One region of the Shewanella sp. cp20 genome, then DNA from elsewhere that is predicted to be linked to it. Evidence: predicted binding sites of a transcription regulator. Region 1 holds the regulator's gene; each other region holds the start of a gene.
The links. Region 1 encodes sigma-54, which starts transcription at its own class of promoters, with help from an activator protein. Its sites were predicted from a motif close to GTTGGCACGNNNNTNGNNT; they were not measured.
Positions count from the first base shown of each region.

Region 2: flgB (flagellar basal body rod protein FlgB) is a predicted target of sigma-54. The motif match lies at 1,583-1,601, and genes of this name have one in related genera.
Region 3: flgF (flagellar basal-body rod protein FlgF) is a predicted target of sigma-54. The motif match lies at 2,894-2,912, and genes of this name have one in related genera.
Region 4: DB48_RS15310 (YccF domain-containing protein) is a predicted target of sigma-54. The motif match lies at 2,217-2,235, and genes of this name have one in related genera.

Region 1 covers NZ_JPII01000026.1:3,340-7,679, forward strand. The annotation lists gene mgtE (magnesium transporter) at 1-207, opposite strand, end outside; gene DB48_RS08830 (HPr family phosphocarrier protein) at 308-583, opposite strand; gene rapZ (RNase adapter RapZ) at 576-1,424, opposite strand; gene ptsN (PTS IIA-like nitrogen regulatory protein PtsN) at 1,421-1,864, opposite strand; gene hpf (ribosome hibernation promoting factor) at 1,867-2,154, opposite strand; gene DB48_RS08850 (RNA polymerase factor sigma-54) at 2,185-3,672, opposite strand; gene lptB (LPS export ABC transporter ATP-binding protein) at 3,806-4,340, opposite strand, start outside.
Region 2 covers NZ_JPII01000030.1:52,752-57,091, reverse strand. The annotation lists gene flgD (flagellar hook assembly protein FlgD) at 1-719, opposite strand, end outside; gene flgC (flagellar basal body rod protein FlgC) at 730-1,149, opposite strand; gene flgB (flagellar basal body rod protein FlgB) at 1,152-1,550, opposite strand; gene DB48_RS12565 (CheR family methyltransferase) at 1,750-2,589, opposite strand; gene DB48_RS12560 (chemotaxis protein CheV) at 2,727-3,647, opposite strand; gene flgA (flagellar basal body P-ring formation chaperone FlgA) at 3,858-4,340, shown strand, end outside.
Region 3 covers NZ_JPII01000030.1:57,275-61,614, reverse strand. The annotation lists gene DB48_RS12605 (flagellar basal body P-ring protein FlgI) at 1-578, opposite strand, end outside; gene flgH (flagellar basal body L-ring protein FlgH) at 590-1,264, opposite strand; gene flgG (flagellar basal-body rod protein FlgG) at 1,304-2,092, opposite strand; gene flgF (flagellar basal-body rod protein FlgF) at 2,103-2,846, opposite strand; gene flgE (flagellar hook protein FlgE) at 3,035-4,340, opposite strand, start outside.
Region 4 covers NZ_JPII01000046.1:171,834-176,173, forward strand. The annotation lists gene DB48_RS15295 (DUF6508 domain-containing protein) at 76-456, shown strand; gene DB48_RS15300 (PGPGW domain-containing protein) at 478-705, opposite strand; gene DB48_RS15305 (substrate-binding periplasmic protein) at 847-1,620, shown strand; gene DB48_RS15310 (YccF domain-containing protein) at 1,739-2,146, opposite strand; gene DB48_RS15315 (1-aminocyclopropane-1-carboxylate deaminase) at 2,376-3,305, shown strand; gene DB48_RS15320 (mechanosensitive ion channel family protein) at 4,220-4,340, shown strand, end outside.

The DNA of each region.
Region 1 (4,340 bases):
GATCTCCCCCGTGTGCTGCTGGTCGATCAGCTGCCAGAGCACCTGACGGGTGCGCGGCGGCGAAGATTCCAGGATGAAGGCGATATCGGAGGCGGCCATGTCGTGCAGCATGCTGCGCACATGGACAAACATGCCGCTGCCTAAGGCTTGAGTCAGCTGATTAAGGCGTTGATCTGTGGTCTCACTATCTAACACTTCGATCGGCATAGCTCCTCCTTTGGCTGTTGGTTGAACGGCATGGGTGGTAGGCTTGTAAGTCTATGATAAGTATAGGACGAAATTAAGCTGGTACCGGAAAGCGAGCCGATTATACGGCCTCATCGAATTTGGCGTCAATAAGGGCGCTGATGGCATCTAGGGCCGCTTGGGCATCTTTGCCTTCGCTGGTGATGGTGATGGTTTTACCCATGCCGGTCTCGAGCATCAGGAGGCCGAGTACGCTGGCGGCGGAGGCCTGTTTATCGCCCTGAATTAGGGTGACCTCGGCGTCGAACTTGGCGGCGAGTACCGCCAGCTTGGTCGCCGCCCTGGCGTGTAGCCCCAGTTTGTTGCAGATGGTCAGCTGGCGAGCCAACTTAGTCATGCTTTAGCTCTCTGTGGCGAGCCTGCACCTTATGCTGGCCCTTGTTAAACAGCTTGGCGAGCTGGTCGGTCACATAGACAGACCTGTGCTGACCGCCGGTGCAGCCGATGGCGATGGTGAGGTAACTGCGGTTGTTGCGCTCGAGGTGAGGCAACCAGGTCTCCAGCAGGTTTTCGATCTGCCAGATGAACTTGTTGACCAGTGGCTGCTGACTGAGAAACTGCTGCACAGGCTCGTCCAGGCCGGTTAAGGGCCTCAGCTCTGGCTCCCAGTGGGGGTTTGGCAGGAAGCGTACGTCGAACATGAAGTCGGCTTCGCTTGGCATGCCATATTTAAAGCCGAAAGATTCGAAGTTGATCACCAACTCTTTATCCACAGTGCCTAGCAGGATCTCGCGAACCTTGTCGCTTAGCTCATAGATGTTGAGGTTGGAGGTATCTATGTAGTGATCCACCAGTTTAGCGATGGGATCCAGTAACTTACCTTCGAGCTGTATCGCCTCCTTGAGGGAGACCTTAGAGCGTGACAGCGGGTGTAGTCTGCGGGTCTCGCTATAGCGCTTGAGCAGCACACTGTCGCTGGAGTTGAGGAAGAAACTTAAGATTTCGGTATCTTTGGGAAGCTTGGCCAGCTGCTTTTCCAGCTGGATCTCTTCGCTCGGCATATTACGCACGTCGACACTGATGGCCACGAGATCGTTGCGTCCCTTGAGCTGCTCTAGCAGGGATTCCATCATCTGCAATGGCAGATTATCGACACAGTAATAGCCTAGATCTTCTAAGACCCTAAGCGCGACGGATTTTCCCGATCCTGAGCGTCCTGATACCAAAACCAATTTCATTGGGTGATCACCTGATAGAGTTCGGATTCATCTTGGGTCTTTCTTAGCTGCTTAATGATCGCCTTATCATTGAGCTTCTCGGCCATGGCGGCCAGGGTGCTAAGATGTTGCTCGCATTGATCTGCGGGCACTAATAATGCAAAAAGGATATCGACGGGCTGATTGTCAATGGCATCGAATGCGATTGGTTCAGCACATTTAACCAGTACGGCCACGGGTTGATCTATGTTGGTCAGCCGCCCGTGAGGAATCGCGATACCATTGCCTATACCTGTGCTGCCCATTTTCTCTCGAGCCAGAAGGCTTTCAAAAATTTCTTGAGAGGAGAGGGTAGGGTACTGGACAGCGGCTAAGTCGCTGATAAGCTCCAGTACCTTTTTCTTACTGCCCGGAGTGGCGCAGGTGGTGCACTCCGGCCGCAGGATGGTACTCAGTTCCATCGTTAATGTTTAGTAAGCTTCTCTTTGTGTTTAATGACCTGACGATCGAGTTTGTCAATCAGGGAGTCTATCGCGGCATACATGTCCGCATGTTCGGATGTTGCGAACACTTCTCCGCCGCGGAGATGTAACTTTGCCTCAACCTTCTGTTGCAACTTTTCGACATTTAATACAACGTGCACATTATTGATCTGATCGAAATGACGTTCAAGCTTTGTGAATTTCTCTTCGATGTAGCTTCGTAGAGATTGGGTGATCTCGATATGGTGCCCAGTCAGGTTTATTTGCATAAAGATAGTCCTCCAGTTTCCAGGTTTGTTTTATAAGCTCTTGCGCTGATTCGACGGCGGTATCAGCATCGCTTCGCGATACTTGGCAATGGTGCGTCTAGCTACCTTGATACCCTGTTCGGCCAAGAGTTGAGCCATCTTGCTGTCGCTCAATGGCTTTTTCTGGTTTTCCGCAGCAACCAGCTTCTTGATGAAGGCGCGTATTGCTGTTGAAGAGCACTCTCCGCCATCGTCGGTACCGACGTGACTGGAGAAGAAGTATTTGAGTTCGAAGATCCCTCTCGGGGTATGCATATATTTTTGTGTGGTCACACGCGAGATGGTGGACTCGTGCATCTCCACCGCCTCGGCAATGTCGTTCAGTACCATGGGCTTCATCGCCTCTTCGCCAAATTCGAAGAAGCCTTGTTGGAAGTCGACGATACAGTTGGTCACCTTGAGCAGGGTCTCGTTGCGGCTCTCCAGGCTCTTGAGGAACCATTTGGCTTCCTGCAGGTGGCCACGAATAAACTGGCCATCAGCCTGGCTCTTGGTGCTGCGCGCCATGGCGGCATACTGCTGATTGACGTTGATCTTGGGCATGCTGTCGGGATTGAGCTCGACCACCCAGCGTCCCTTCTTCTTGGTGACAGTCACATCCGGGATCACATACTCGTCGCGGCTGGCGGTGATGGCGAGGCCGGGACGGGGGTTGAGTGTCTGGATCAGGGCGATGGCATCTCTTAGGTCATCTTCTTTGAGTTTGGTCTTGCGCATCAGCAGACGGAAGTCGCGGCCGGCGATGAGATCCAGATGTTCCTTGATCAGCATGCGGGCATTGGCGATATGCGGCGTGTCGTCGCTGTATTGGGCGAGCTGAATCGTCAGGCATTCGCTGAGATCCCTTGCCGCCACGCCGATGGGATCGAAGTGTTGTACCCGCTTGAGAACAGCCTCGACCTCGTCGAGTTCGATCTCAGGATCGCCCATGGCCTCGAGAATATCTTCACAGGTCTGGGTCAGGTAACCACGCTCGTCGATGGCATCTATGATGGCGGTGGCGATGGCCAGATCGTTATCGGAAAAGGGGGTCAGGTTCTTCTGCCATTCAAGGTGTTCATACAGGCCTTCGCTGGTTTCACCCTGAAAAGGCATGTCGTCGTCACGCATGGCGCCCGAGCTGGAGTTGGGCGAGGCGGTATAGACCTCGTCCCAGGTGGTATCGACCGGTAGCTCGTCTGGCATGGAGTCCTGGGTCAGGGCGTCAGAGGTCTCGACACCTGAATTATCCTGGCTCGAATCCAGCTCTATCTTGTCGTCGTACTTGGTGTCGAAGTTGTCGCTGACGGCATCATCTTGCAGCTCGACGTTGGCGCTCTCCTGCTCTTCGTCCAACTCCAGTAGCGGGTTAGATTCTAATGCCTGCTGGATCTCCTGCTGCAACTCTAATGACGACAACTGCAACAGACGAATGGCCTGTTGTAGCTGGGGCGTCATGGTGAGATGCTGACCCATTTTGAGCTGAAGTGACGCTTTCATCGTACTGCTATTCCCTTGTTTCTAATTATAAAATGAGAAAGCTCTGGCTATATGTGCCGGACAAATATATCGAATAGTCGCTAAGGCCACAATCTAAGATAGGTTTTTCTGTGTGGCCCCGTTATAAGATTAACTATAGCTTGAATTGTTCACCTAAGTACACTGCTCGTACTTGCTGGTTGTCTAAGATTTCGGCGGGTGTGCCTTCGGCGATCAGATTACCATGGCTGACGATATAGGCTTTCTCACAGACATCTAGTGTTTCGCGCACATTATGGTCGGTGATCAACACCCCCAGGCCACGATTCTTGAGCTGTTCGATGATCTTCTTGATGTCGATGACCGAGATGGGATCGACCCCGGCGAAAGGCTCGTCGAGAAGAATAAATTTAGGGTTGGCGGCCAGCGCCCTGGCGATCTCTACTCGGCGACGTTCACCGCCAGAGAGTGCCATGCCGTGGCTGTCACGGATGTGGGTGATATGGAACTCTTCCAGCAGGTGTTCCAGTTCCTCTTCGCGGCCGTCGTTGTTCAGGTCGCTGCGGGTCTGCAGCACGGCCATGATGTTGTCGCGTACCGAGAGCTTACGAAAGATGCTGGCTTCCTGAGGCAGATAACCTATGCCCTTGCGGGCGCGCAGATGCATGGGATCCAGCGTCAGGTCGTCA
Region 2 (4,340 bases), on a different contig from region 1:
ATCGCGCCGGTACTTGCCGTCCCCAGCGAAACGCTCGTCACGTGAGCGTAGGTCGATACGGCTAAATCTTCACTCTTACCATCGACTTTGCCCGATGCCTTGATAGAATAATTACCACTGGCAACGGGTTCTCCATCCTTATCCAGCCCATCCCAGGCCACATCTATGTTGCCGCCATCACTGCCGTCGACGGTGAAGGTCTTAACCAACTGCCCCTTCTCATCTTCGATGCGTACCGTGATCGACTCGATCGGCTCCGGCGTACTGATCACCCCTTTCAGCACAGGCTCTTCCGCCGAAATATGCCCGGTATCCGATGGGATCAACACCTTCTGTCCCACTAGTCCCGAGGCCTGCAACGCCTGACTCGAGGTCATCACAGTATTAAGATTGACGATCTCCTCGTTGAGCTTAGTGATGCCGTCCACGGTAGAGAAGGATGCCATCTGAGCGATCATCTGGTCGTTATCCACCGGCTTAAACGGATCTTGCATCGACAACTGCTGACTGAGTAAGGAGAAGAAATCCTCCTGGGTCAGCTCCTGGCTCTTGGCCTCAGGAATCGACGACTCCTCTTGCAGGCGCATGCTGTCGAGAAAAGGATTTCCCGTGGTCTGGGTGGTTGCCTGACTACTGGAAGCCTGAGGCGCCACCGTCTTGGCGCTCTGGGTCGAACTGTTTGGCGCAACCTGAGTATTTAATGGATTAACTAGGCTCACGACTTACCCCCTAGGAATTGCCAATGCGTAAGGTTTGCTGAAGCATAGACTTTGCTGCATCGGCAACCTGCACGTTCATCTGATAGGAGCGAGACGCCGAGATCATGTTGGCCATCTCCTCCATCACATTGACATTTGGCTTATAAATAAACCCATCGGCGTCCGCTAATGGATGATCCGGCGAATACTCTTTCTGCAACGGCTTGTCACTCTCGACGATACCGGCCACCTTTACCGCCTGACTGGTCTGCTGCTGATGGCTGGCCTTAGCCAGCTCCGCCTCAAACACAGGATGGCGGGCGCGATAGGTCTTATCCACACTGCTGGAGACCGAATCGGCATTGGCGATGTTACTGGCAGTGGTATTCAGCCTCACAGACTGAGCAGACATGCCGGAGCCTGCCACATTGAAGATATTAAAAAGGCTCATGATTACGTTCCTTTAAGGGCTTTTTTCAGGCCGGAAAACTTACCGTCAAGAAAACCTAACGACATCTGATATTCGAGCGCATTCTGCATAAACTCAGACTGTTCCTGCTGAATATCCACCGTATTGCCATCACCGGTATCGGGCTGATTTGGTACCCGATAACTAATGTGTTGCTGAGAAAGCGCCGCCAAGTCGAAGTGTTTCTCGTTGCTACGGCTCATCGCCAGCCCGCCTTGGGCCGTGCGCGCCGCCTGTAGCGCCTTATCAAAATCAAGGTCTTTCGCCTTGTAATGGGGGGTATCGGCATTGGCGATATTTGACGAGATCACCTCGGCCCGCGCCGATCGTATCCCCAAGGTATACTGATGTATCCCCAATGCCTTATCGAAACTAATCGCCATAAAATTGCCTCCACACACGAATGTCATAAACAAAGCAATACTTGTGCCAATAAAATCGACTCTAGGTAACTTGCACAGATAGATGCGCGATAGAAAGGCAAGGCATAAAAAATGCCAGCGATTGCTGGCATTTGAAACTTGATAGCGAACTCAGAGAGTTAGCACTTTAACTGGCTAAACTTGCACCCTAGCAAGTGCATCAGGTCCGCTTCTGGTAATAGATACCCGGATTACACCTGACCATGTCAAACTCGTCGGTCAAACCGGCAATCGACTCGGATGCCCCCAGAAACAGTATGCCCTTGGGATTAAGGGCGGCAGCAAATTGCCGCAGTATCTTGGCCTTTGCCTCTGGGGCAAAATAGATAAGCACGTTACGACAGAAAATGATGTCGAACTTACCCAGCAAGGTATAGCTCTCGAGCAGGTTGTGCGCCCTGAAATTCACCAGACGCTTGACGTTGGGCTTCACCACCATGGAGCCAGTGCCCGTGGGTTCAAAAAACTGACGTTTGCGCTCATCGGACAAGCCACGGCCCAGGGCAAGGTTGTCATATTCGGCAACCTTACAGCGCTCTAGCATTGAGGGTGACAGATCCGTTGCCAGAATAGTCGCGCTGCCGGGCAAGGCACCAGGCTTACGCTGCTGGTATTCCAAGATAGTCATGGCCAACGAATAGGGTTCCTGCCCCGAGGAACAGGCGGCCGACCAGATCTTCAGCGGACGCCCCAAGCGGGCATATTCGGGCAAGAGGTTATTGGCTAACAGCTCGAAGGGATAGCGATCGCGAAACCACAGGGTCTCGTTGGTGGTCATGGCGTCGATCACCTCGGCACGAAGTTGCCGCTCGGTGGGCTTCATCGAATGTTTAACCACTTCAGATAATGAGGGAAGATTATATTTCCCCATCAGAGGCGCGAGTCGACTACGAACCAAATATTGCTTATTGTCGCCCAACACAATACCGCTGTGTTGTTCCAGAAATAATTTAAATTGGTTGTACTCGGCTTCGGCAAGTGATTTATTCGGCACCTTGATATCCCAATATCAAAAAAGAAAACAGGCTACAACATACACTATAGCAAGCGTTGCAGAGGTCAGCGTTATACATTAGCTAACTCACTGATACAAGCCTAAACTTACCAAATTTAGGCTCAGGCCCAACTTAGTACAAATTACAAACTAAGATGTTTATTCACCGCTGCCGCTAATTCATCAGGATTAAATTTCGCGATAAAGTCATTGGCACCCACCTTCTCGACCATGGCCTGGTTAAATACGCCGCTAAGCGAAGTATGTAACACCACCTTAATGTCTTTCAATTTCGGGTTGTCGCGGATCTCAGCCGTCAGGGTATAGCCATCCATCTCTGGCATCTCGATATCAGAAATGATCAGAGGGATCTCATGGGCCACGTTATCCATCTCGGCAGCGACTGTCACCAGTTTCTCTAACGCCTCACGACCATCTTTAGCGGTATCTATCTGCAGACTCAATGATTCGAGGGCACGAATAATCTGCTTGCGCGCCACGGCCGAGTCGTCGATCACCATGATGTGATAATGACGCTCCCTGTCTATGGTCAGCTGCTCGTCGACCTCTTGACTGATCTGGGTCTTGACCGGCGAGATCTCATCGAGGATCTTCTCGACATCGAGAATCTCCACCAACTCGCCTTCAATCTCGGTCACGGCGGTCAGGTAAGAGTATCGGCCCGCCCCTTGTGGCGGCGGCATGATGGCTTCCCAATTCATGTTGATGATGCGCTCGACCGACTTAACTAGGAAGCCCTGCACACTGCGGTTGTACTCTGAGATGATGATGAAACAACCTTCGGTATCTTCAATCGGTCTACCGCCGGTAGCCGCACTAAGGTCGATCACCGAAATCGTCTGGCCGCGAATATGGGCCACGCCTCTCACAAAAGGATTAAGCTTAGGCAGACCGGTCAGCGGCGGGCACTGCAGTACCTCTTTCACCTTAAATACGTTAATACCAAACCGTTGCCGCCCGTTTAATTTAAACAGCAATAGTTCTAAGCGGTTTTGTCCTACGAGTTGGGTGCGTTTGTTAACTGATTCAAGAATACTCGACATAATGCCTTTGCCCTGTTGTCGGGTGAATGCGAAGCCGTTCCCATGATAAATATGAGTATAGGCATACTAATTGCTTTATCTAGTTATATGACAACCAGACCTTTACTTTGTCAAATTTATGACACTCATTTCTCACAAAAAAATGGCAAAGCCTTGGCGCTTCAAACGAAGTATAGGTGTAATCTGGCTAATCAAGCTAGTCAATTCATTATGAAAGTAAATTTTGCATATTTTCTGTTTTTGTTACTCATCTCTCTGCCCTTAAAGGCGGCGGAGACGACCAGTGTCCCCTCTGTATCGACCATAGCGCGATTAGCTACAGAGGTAGTACAGGAAAAAATTATCTTACCCCAGGACGCCAAGGTCATTATTACCCCCCAAAGCCTGGATACCCGGCTAAAGCCCCCCGCCTGTTTGGGTGAGCCTAAGGCGGAAATCGCCAGCGACCGAGCCATCAGTAAAAACAACACAGTCAAGATCAGCTGCGATAGCCCAGATCTCGACTACCCCTGGCAGATCTATATTTCGGTTCGTGTCGAGGTGCTCTTCCCTGTGGTGGTCGCCAATCAGACCTTGGGGCCCGGCGGTCTCATCGAGCTGGATCAAATACGTCTCGACTATGTCGAGCAGAACCAGCTCAGGGGCCAGCAATTTGATGACCCAGCGGCGGTGACTGGCACCCGGGTGAAGCGA
Region 3 (4,340 bases), on a different contig from region 1:
AAATCGGCGCGGCGCAGATTAAAGGTCAGATGATCACCGGTGGAAAATGGCGTCGCCACGGTACGCTCGACGATGGCACCGTTGGGAATACGGCCCACGGTCGGCGTATTTTGGATCACCTTAGAGCCATCGAGTCCCTCGGCGCTAAAACCGCTGACCACCATGCTACCCTGGGCAATCGCGTAAACATTGCCGTCGACCCCCTTGAGGAAGGTCTGCAATAGTGTGCCGCCGCGCAGGCTCTTGGCCTCACCTAGGCTTGATACGGTCACGTCCAGCGTCTGCCCCGGCTTAATGAAGGCGGGCATGTCGGCACTTACCGCCACCACGGCGACGTTCTTGATCTTAGGGCGGAAGTTATCCGGCAGATTGATGCCGAAATTTTTCAGCATGGTCTTAAAGGTCTGCTCGGTATAGCGTGTCTTCTCGCCTGTGCCTGGCAGGCCAACCACCAGACCATAGCCTATCAGCTGGTTGCTACGCACCCCTTGCACGTTGGCGATATCTTTGATGCGCTGTGCCGAGCTGACGCTTGAAAACACCATCAGGGCACAGGCCAATATTATTTTCATCTTCATGGCATCGCTCCTTAGAAGGGCCACCAGTCGCTCATAAAGAACTGACTCAACCAACCCACCTTCTGCGCATCGGCAAAGGTACCTGTACCGCTGTACTGAATACGGGCATTGGCCACACGCTGAGAGTCGATGGTGTTGTCGGGACGGATATCTTGCGAGCGTACTATGCCGGTGAGCCTGACAAACTCATCGCCATTATTGATGGTGATCCACTTCTCGCCGCGGATCACCAGGTTGCCGTTGTTGAGCACCTGCATCACGTTGGCCGATATACTGCCCGACAGGCTGTTACTCTGGTCGGCATCAGACTCACGCTTGGTGTTCATGCTGTCTTTGTAGCGCAGATCGATAGGCGAACCGCTGATGGTGACGTTGCCGCCACCGGCATAGATGGGATCCAGCGTCAGATCTGAGCCCTTCTTCAGCTCGTTGTTGGCGCTCTTCTTCGCCTTGGTCGACTCTTGCAGGATCACGGTAATGATGTCGCCAACCTTAAGCGCCTTGATGTCCGAATAGAGGCTTGAGGCCTGGCTGTCCTGATACATGGAGCCCGTGGCGGCGATCTTAGTCGGCGGCGCCTCGGGATACACGGGAGCATAATAGGGATCATCGGCGATCGGCTTCTGGTTGGTTGAGGCACAGCCCACCAATGCCAGCGCAACCACCAAGACAAGTGACTTAGTCAATTCAAACTTAGTCAATTCAAACTTAGTCATATCAAACCTCTACAAATTCTGATTGACGTAAGAAAGCATCTGGTCGACGGCCGAGATCACCTTAGAGTTCATCTCGTAGATACGCTGACTCTCGATCAGGTTCACCAGCTCTTCGGTCACGTTAACGTTAGAGGTTTCGAGCGCCCCCTGACGAATAGCCCCCATGCCATCCAGTGAAGCCGTGCCCTGAATAGGCGTGCCGCTGGCACCGGTTTCCAGATAGAGGTTCTGCCCCATAGGGTCCAGGCCGCTCGGATTGATAAAGTCTGACATGCTCAGCTGGCCAACCACCTGGTTTTCCGCCGCGCCAGGGGTCTTTACCGACACCTCACCTTCTGCAGAGACGGTAATGCTAGTGGCATCATCTGGGATGGTGATGGCTGGCTGCAACACATAACCCGAGCCCGGGGTCACTATCTGCCCGGTATCGTCCAAGGTAAATTGACCGTTACGGGTATAGGCAGTGGTGCCGTCAGGCAGCTGCACCTCGAAAAAACCCGGACCTTCGATCATTAGATCCAGTGAGTTATCAGTGGTCAGCATATTGCCCTGGGTGAACATCTTCTGAGTCGCTACCACCTTGGTACCCGCACCTATGTTCAGGCCGTTGGGTAGCTTAGTGTTAGAGGCGCTGATCCCCCCCGCCTGGTTGACGGTTTGATAGAGCAGGTCTTCGAAGACGGCTCGGCTCTTCTTGTATCCAACTGTGCTCGCGTTCGCCACATTGTTGGAGATCACCGAGATATCTGTTTGCTGGGCATCTAAGCCAGTCTTACTAATCCATAACGCCGGATGCATAATCTATCTCCTAACTAATGCGCATTAATGACGAAGAGGCTTGATCCATCTCTTCGGCGGTTTTCATCATCTTGACCTGCATCTCAAACTGACGCTGCAGATCGATTAAAGAGACCATCTCGTCGACGGCATTGACATTGCTGCCCTCAATAGCCCCACTCTCCACGGCAACATTGGGATCGGCCGCGGCATTCACGCCAGACATTTGACGGAACAGACCGTCCTCGCCACGCATCAGGTTTTGATTGCCAGGGTTGACCAACTTGATGCGGCCAACTTCCTCGATCACCTCGGCGGTGGAGCCAAGCGGTCTGACCGAGATGGTGCCATCTTGGGCAATCTCGACCTTCTCGATAGGAAGCGGTAGTACGATGGGGCCGGCATCTCCCATAATGGGATTGCCTCTATCGTTTCGCAGCAGACCCGAGGTATCGAAACTCAGGCTGCCAGAGCGGGTGTAGGCTTCGCTACCATCGACGGCCTGCACGGCTATCCAACCATCGCCCTTCACCGCGATATCGAGATCCCGGCCCGTGGTCTTGATGGGGCCGGCGGCAAAGTTGGCCGACGGGTTCTCTGTCATGGAAAACACCCTTGTCGGCAAGCCTTCACCAAAGGCCTGCATGGATCTGGCCTGCTCAAGATCCGACTTGAAGCCGTCGGTATTGGCGTTGGCAAGGTTGTTGGCACGCACTGCCAGCGAATGCATATTCTGCTTGGCGCCACTCATGGCGACATAGAGTAATTTATCCACTTGCTGCTCCGTCAATGTTTCAACTAAAACTGTCTAATAACAGAACAAAGCAAACATCATGCCAAGCAATGGATTTGGTTAGGCTGCTTAAATCAAGCAGATAGAAATGAAGCGAAGGGAGGAAAGACTAAGCGGCAAGTGAAGCGGAAATGTGTTGCCGCCTGGGCAACACATTTCACTAAGGTAAATTAACGGATCTGCAGTACCGTCTGCTGCAGAGTATTGTTAACCTCAAGCGTACGCGAGTTAGCCTGGAAGTTACGCTGAGCCGAGATAAGGTCCACCAGCTCTGTGGTCAGATCCACGTTTGACTGCTCAAGCGCCGAGGAACGAATGCTACCGAAGGTACCGCTGTTGGCCTCACCCGCCAGTGCCGGACCAGAATCCAGGCTCTCCTTCCAAGCAGTGTTACCCACCTGAGTCAGTCCCTGCTCGTTTGAGAAGCGCGCCAGGGCGACACGGGCCAGCGGCACAGTTGAGCCATTGCTGTAGCTGGCGTTAATCAAACCATCGGCGCCCACTTCCACGTTAGTCAGACGACCAACGGTAGTACCGTCCTGACTCAGCTCGGTCACCTCAAACGGTGAAGCGTACTGGGTCGGGCTGTTGAAGTTGAGGGTTAGCGTTTGGCTGCCGTCTGTACCAGGGCCTAACACGTTGGCGCCACTGACCCCGAGCGTCTCTGTGGTGATCACCGCAGGATCACTACCTATATAGGCACCAGTGTCGTTGAACGACAGCACTGAGCCCTTCCAGCCGCTGGAATTAACCGCCGTGCCGGACGAGTCGGCCACACCGTCACCCGTGGTATCACGACCATAGGTGCCCGCGGCGCCTGCAAGATCGACCTGCTTACCGTCTACCGCGTAGAAGGCCACCCAGTTACTGGTGCCGGTATAGGCCGCCTGGGGTGGGCGCACGAAATAGGTGGTCAAGATATGGGGCTCACCTAACGAGTCATACATGGTGACCGAAGTCGAATTGTTGTAGGTGTCTGGGTCGTTCGGATTAAAGTTAGCCGGATCTAGAGTAGACTCACCCGCATTGAGGTTCATCTGAATGCCGATGTTATCAGTTTTCTGCGGGCTACCCGCGGTATCGGGGATCTTCACCGGCTGAGTGGTGGTGAGACTCACCGAAGTTGAGTTACCATCCTTATCGACCGGGAAGGTCTGCAGATAGGCACCGGCCGAGTTAACCAGGTAGCTGTCGGCGTCCACCTTAAAGGCACCGGCACGAGTGTAGGAGAGATCTTGCGAGCCCACTTCTGATGAGGTGACAAAGAAACCACCGCCATTGATCGCCATATCCAGCGCATTGCTGGTAAATTGCAGACTGCCCTGCTGGAACTGCTGAGCCACCTGGGCTGTGGTCACACCGCCACCGACCGTGGTCTTACTGTTGGCAAAAATAGAACTGGCATACACGTCGGCGAACTCGGCGCGCGACTCCTTAAAGCCTGTGGTGTTCACGTTGGCGATGTTATTCGCCGTG
Region 4 (4,340 bases), on a different contig from region 1:
ACCCGAATCGTTTATTAAACGCCGGAGCACAGGATCTATAAGGCCAAAGCTGGCCTGAAGATTAAGGAGTAGGATATGAAAAGCGCAATATCTTTGCAGGTAGCCAATCTCTATGCTCAGTACGCTGCGCAGTTTGCACGTGGTGAGCGCGCTAGCAATCAGATGACGATGCAAGCTTTTGTCGAGCAGCTTGCCAAGCAAGGGGTGTTACTCGACACCCTCAATTGGCAGGAGTGGTATCAAAATGCCCACCTGGTCGATAAGCCTGACTATATCCGTGAGGCAAGCCTTTATCAGTGCCGTCTGCTGCTAACCGCCATGAGCCGCCTGGAGCGTTTCAGTCGTGGTGTACTGGAAAATATGCGCAGGCAAGGGGTGTTGCTCGCGATTCTTGAGCGGCTCAATGTGCTCAGTCACCCGGAGAGAAACCTTGGGTTTGGCAATGCCACAGCTTAGCGGTGACAAGCCATAAGCTGTCTATCGGCTATAGCGCCAGTCACGCACCTTGCCATCGAGCCAGGCTGCGCTGTGCCTCATCTGTTTTTGGCTCTTCTTTAGCCAGGATCTCGCCCAGGGATATTCTAAGCTCAACACCGCCAGGCCGATTGGTAGCAGTAGCCAGGCCGGGCCGGGTAGCACCAAAAGCAGTAATCCAATCAGACAAAGTGTACCGCCAATGACGGTGATCAAGGTTTTTCTCAGCATAGACACCTCAAATATCCAACCTTCTCTCCTATACTTGTTTTGCATGATGTTGCGCAGCTATGCCAGTGAAAATGTGTAACAAAAGGATTTCTCACTGGGCAAGGAATGCCATCAGGCGGTGGTTTTTAAGGGGGAAGAGGGATGGTGAGAGAGACACTTCTTAACCTAAGTTGGGGTCGAAATGGGCTGTTTGTCCTGCTGCTGATCAGTTGGACCTTGGCATTCTTTCCATTGCGGGCCGATACCCTCAAGCTCTCTTCGTTAAACTGGCCACCCTATTCGGGACCGACTCTTAAGGACGGTGGAGCCTGTGTCGTGGTGGCTCGTGCGGCGCTTAATGCCATGGGCCATGAGCTTCAGGTGGATTACTTTCCATGGAGTCGAACCGTAAGGGTGGTGAGCCGAGATGACTCAGGCTATCAGGGCTATTTCCCCGAGTACCATCATCCCACGGATAAGTTTGTCTTTTCCGATTCTATGGGCGAGAGCCCTCTAGGGATCTTAGAGCAGAGTAGGCATCCCATCACCTGGTCGCGGCTGCAGGATCTCAATGCCTATACCTTGGGGGTGGTCAGGGACTATGTGAATACCCAAGCCCTGGATGAGATGATCGCCTTAGGGACTCAGCCGGTAGAATTGGTGAGTTCGGATGAACACAACATCAGAAAGGTGGCTACGGGGCGAGTTCAGGGGGCGGTTATGGATCTCTATGTCTATCTATACCTGGTAGAGCAGCCTCATCTGAGTGAGCTTAAGGCGAGGCTGCAATTTAACAAGCAACTGCTGGAATCGAAACGCCTCTATATCGCCTTTAGAAATACCCCCGAGGGGCGCAGGTGGCGGGAGATCTATAACGCCGGCCTTGCTCGAATCCAAGTCGAGCAGATCTTAGAGGTCTACCTGCAAAGCCTGTAGTTGAATCCTGTAGTTGAAAGCCTTTAGTTCAAAGTCTTTAGTTGAAAGCCTTTGGTTCAGAGCCTAGCAGGCGCCTCAACCCCAGGCAGGTCTCGGCGCCTTAGGCTATTGATGATAACTATGCCTTAGCGGTTATCGTCTGTCCTATAGGCGTCAGACTCAGCAGGGCCAATTTGAGATGCTGGATACCAAATGGGATCCCTATGATGGTGACGAAACAGGCCAGCGCGTGAGTGATATGGCCGATGGCGAGCCAGATCCCAAACAGCAGGAACCAGACGATATTACCGACCATGCCCAGGGGACCCGTGCCAATGTCATCTACCCCTTGCAGCGCACGGCGGCTGACGTTTTGTTGACCGAAGGGCCAGAAGGCCATCTCACCAATGACGAAACAGGCGCGGCCGAAGGGGATGCCTATGATGCTGATAAAGCAGAGTAATCCCGCCAGCCACCAGGCCAGTCCCATCACGAAGCCGCCTAAAATAAACCATGCAATATTAAAGATTAAGCGCAGTAGTGCCATCGAATACTCCTTGTTTCTGAGCTTATAGAGCCGCAAAGGCGTTCGCCTTTATTTAGATTTATCTAGTTCTAAGCGAAATCCGTGCCATATATTAAGTGTATGTTTTTATAGGTATTTAACCCTGAGATATTTTAAGTGAATGACATATTATGCCAAAAGTCGGTCAAATTACGCATTTGACGTTAAAAGGTGTAAACTCTGGCCCTTAGTTTAACTCTGACTCCTCATCATGAAGCTTAGCCACACTCAGGTAGATACGGTTTACCTAGGGCAGCACAAGGTCTACGTGAAGCGTGACGATCTGCTCCATCCAGAATTTTCCGGCAATAAGGCGCGCAAGTTCGCCTACTTCCTCGATAACGACTTCCCCTTGGTTAAGCAGCTGATTGGTTATGGTTCTCCCCAGGCCAACTCTCTCTATTCCTTGTCGGCGCTGGCAAAACTCAAGGGGTGGCGGTTGGACTTCTATGTGGATCATCTTCCCCATTATCTGACAGCCAACCCCTGCGGCAACTATCGCGCCGCACAGGCGCTTGGGGCCAATATCATAGACCTCTCTCGACGAGCAGACAGAGACGGCCTGGACTGTGATAGCTACATTCGCCAAAGGGTGTTAACGGGCAGTGATGAGCAGCTGTTTGTGCCGGAAGGCGGCCGCTGCGCCTTTGCCGAGCCTGGCGTTGCGCAGCTCGCTAAAGAGATAGCGAGCTGGAAGTATGCCGAGGGACTTACCGAGCTGGTGGTGTTTCTGCCTTCGGGCACCGGCACCACGGCGCTCTATCTGCAAAAGCAGTTTCTAACCCTAGATCCCAGCATTAGCGTCATGACCTGCGCCGTGGTGGGCGGGGATGATTATCTTCGTAAGCAATTTTTGGAGCTTGAAGAAGATGAAGCACTGCATCCTCAGATTGTTCCAGCCGCCAAGCGTTACCACTTCGGCAAGCTGTATCTTGAGTATTATCAGATGTGGCATGAACTCAAATCGACGGGGATAGAGTTTGAGCTACTTTATGATCCCCTGGGCTGGTTATGTCTGAAAAGATGCTGGCAACAGGGATTCAGCAAGCCGGTGCTCTATCTGCATCAAGGTGGGCTGTTGGGTAATCATTCTATGTTGCCAAGGTACCAGCGTAAATATGGTGCGATATTTGGTGAGTGAGGGGAATGATTAATGTCATTTGGCCAGGTCGGTACCTGTGAAAGGGGTACAACCTGAGCCAAATGTTACCTGCTGAGTCGTTGACGAATGAGGTCAATCCTACTTGTTGCCTTAGCAACCTTCGATACGTGTGAGAGGAGGTGTATCGAATAGCGTGGGGTTTACTTGTTGCTTGAGAGCAACCATTTCATAAATTGCAGGGCGTCGGTGCGCTTAGCAAAAGTTTGTTTATTTTTTCCTAGACTATCGGTGAAAGCGATAGAGGATTTGTTGACTGAAATTGAGTCCACCGGAAAATTTACCGTGATCTCATGACCGTTAATTTTGTACGACATAGGCCATACTCCTTATTGCTGTGACTGCCTCTTGGCAGTAAAAATTTACAAATAATAGATCCTTAGCTGTTGCGAAAGATGAATTAAAACCTTTCTGAGACTACCCAGCCTTATGTAAATAATCAAGTGATCTGCCTCGCTAAAGCCGTTGTTTGCGCCCGAAAGGGGGGCTTATCACCGGATTGGACACAGTAAATCATCAATAAATGACAATAGTGTGACGAAATAGCTGCGAGTTGTTGGATGCGGTGACTTGGGGTCGAGCGATGCAAAACTAAAGGCAGAAAACTAAAATCAGGGTACTGCAGAAGTCGAGCATTATAATCCTGGCCGCGTACTTGTCAATATTTAATCAATTCCGCCCTTTGGGCATTTAGACTTGTTTGCGCTGCTTTTGTTTGTTGCAAACTACCTAGGTTATTTCGACTGGATTATCGCCAGTCAGCTCAGCCTAGCTCGACGATACAGGATTAAATGAAACCACCTGTAAACTACTTCAAAAACAAACAGAAAAGATAAACAGGCCCTAGGAATAATGCTAATATTTCTAGGCGCTTGTTAACAATTTAGGGGGCTGGGATGCGCTTTGTTGTTTGGTCGTTAATCTGGGTGATGAGCTTGTTTGTCGGTAGCGCCTGGTGCGCGGCGCCAAATAGTCTGGTGGGGGCGTTAACCGATGCCGCGGCCGACACAGGTCAGA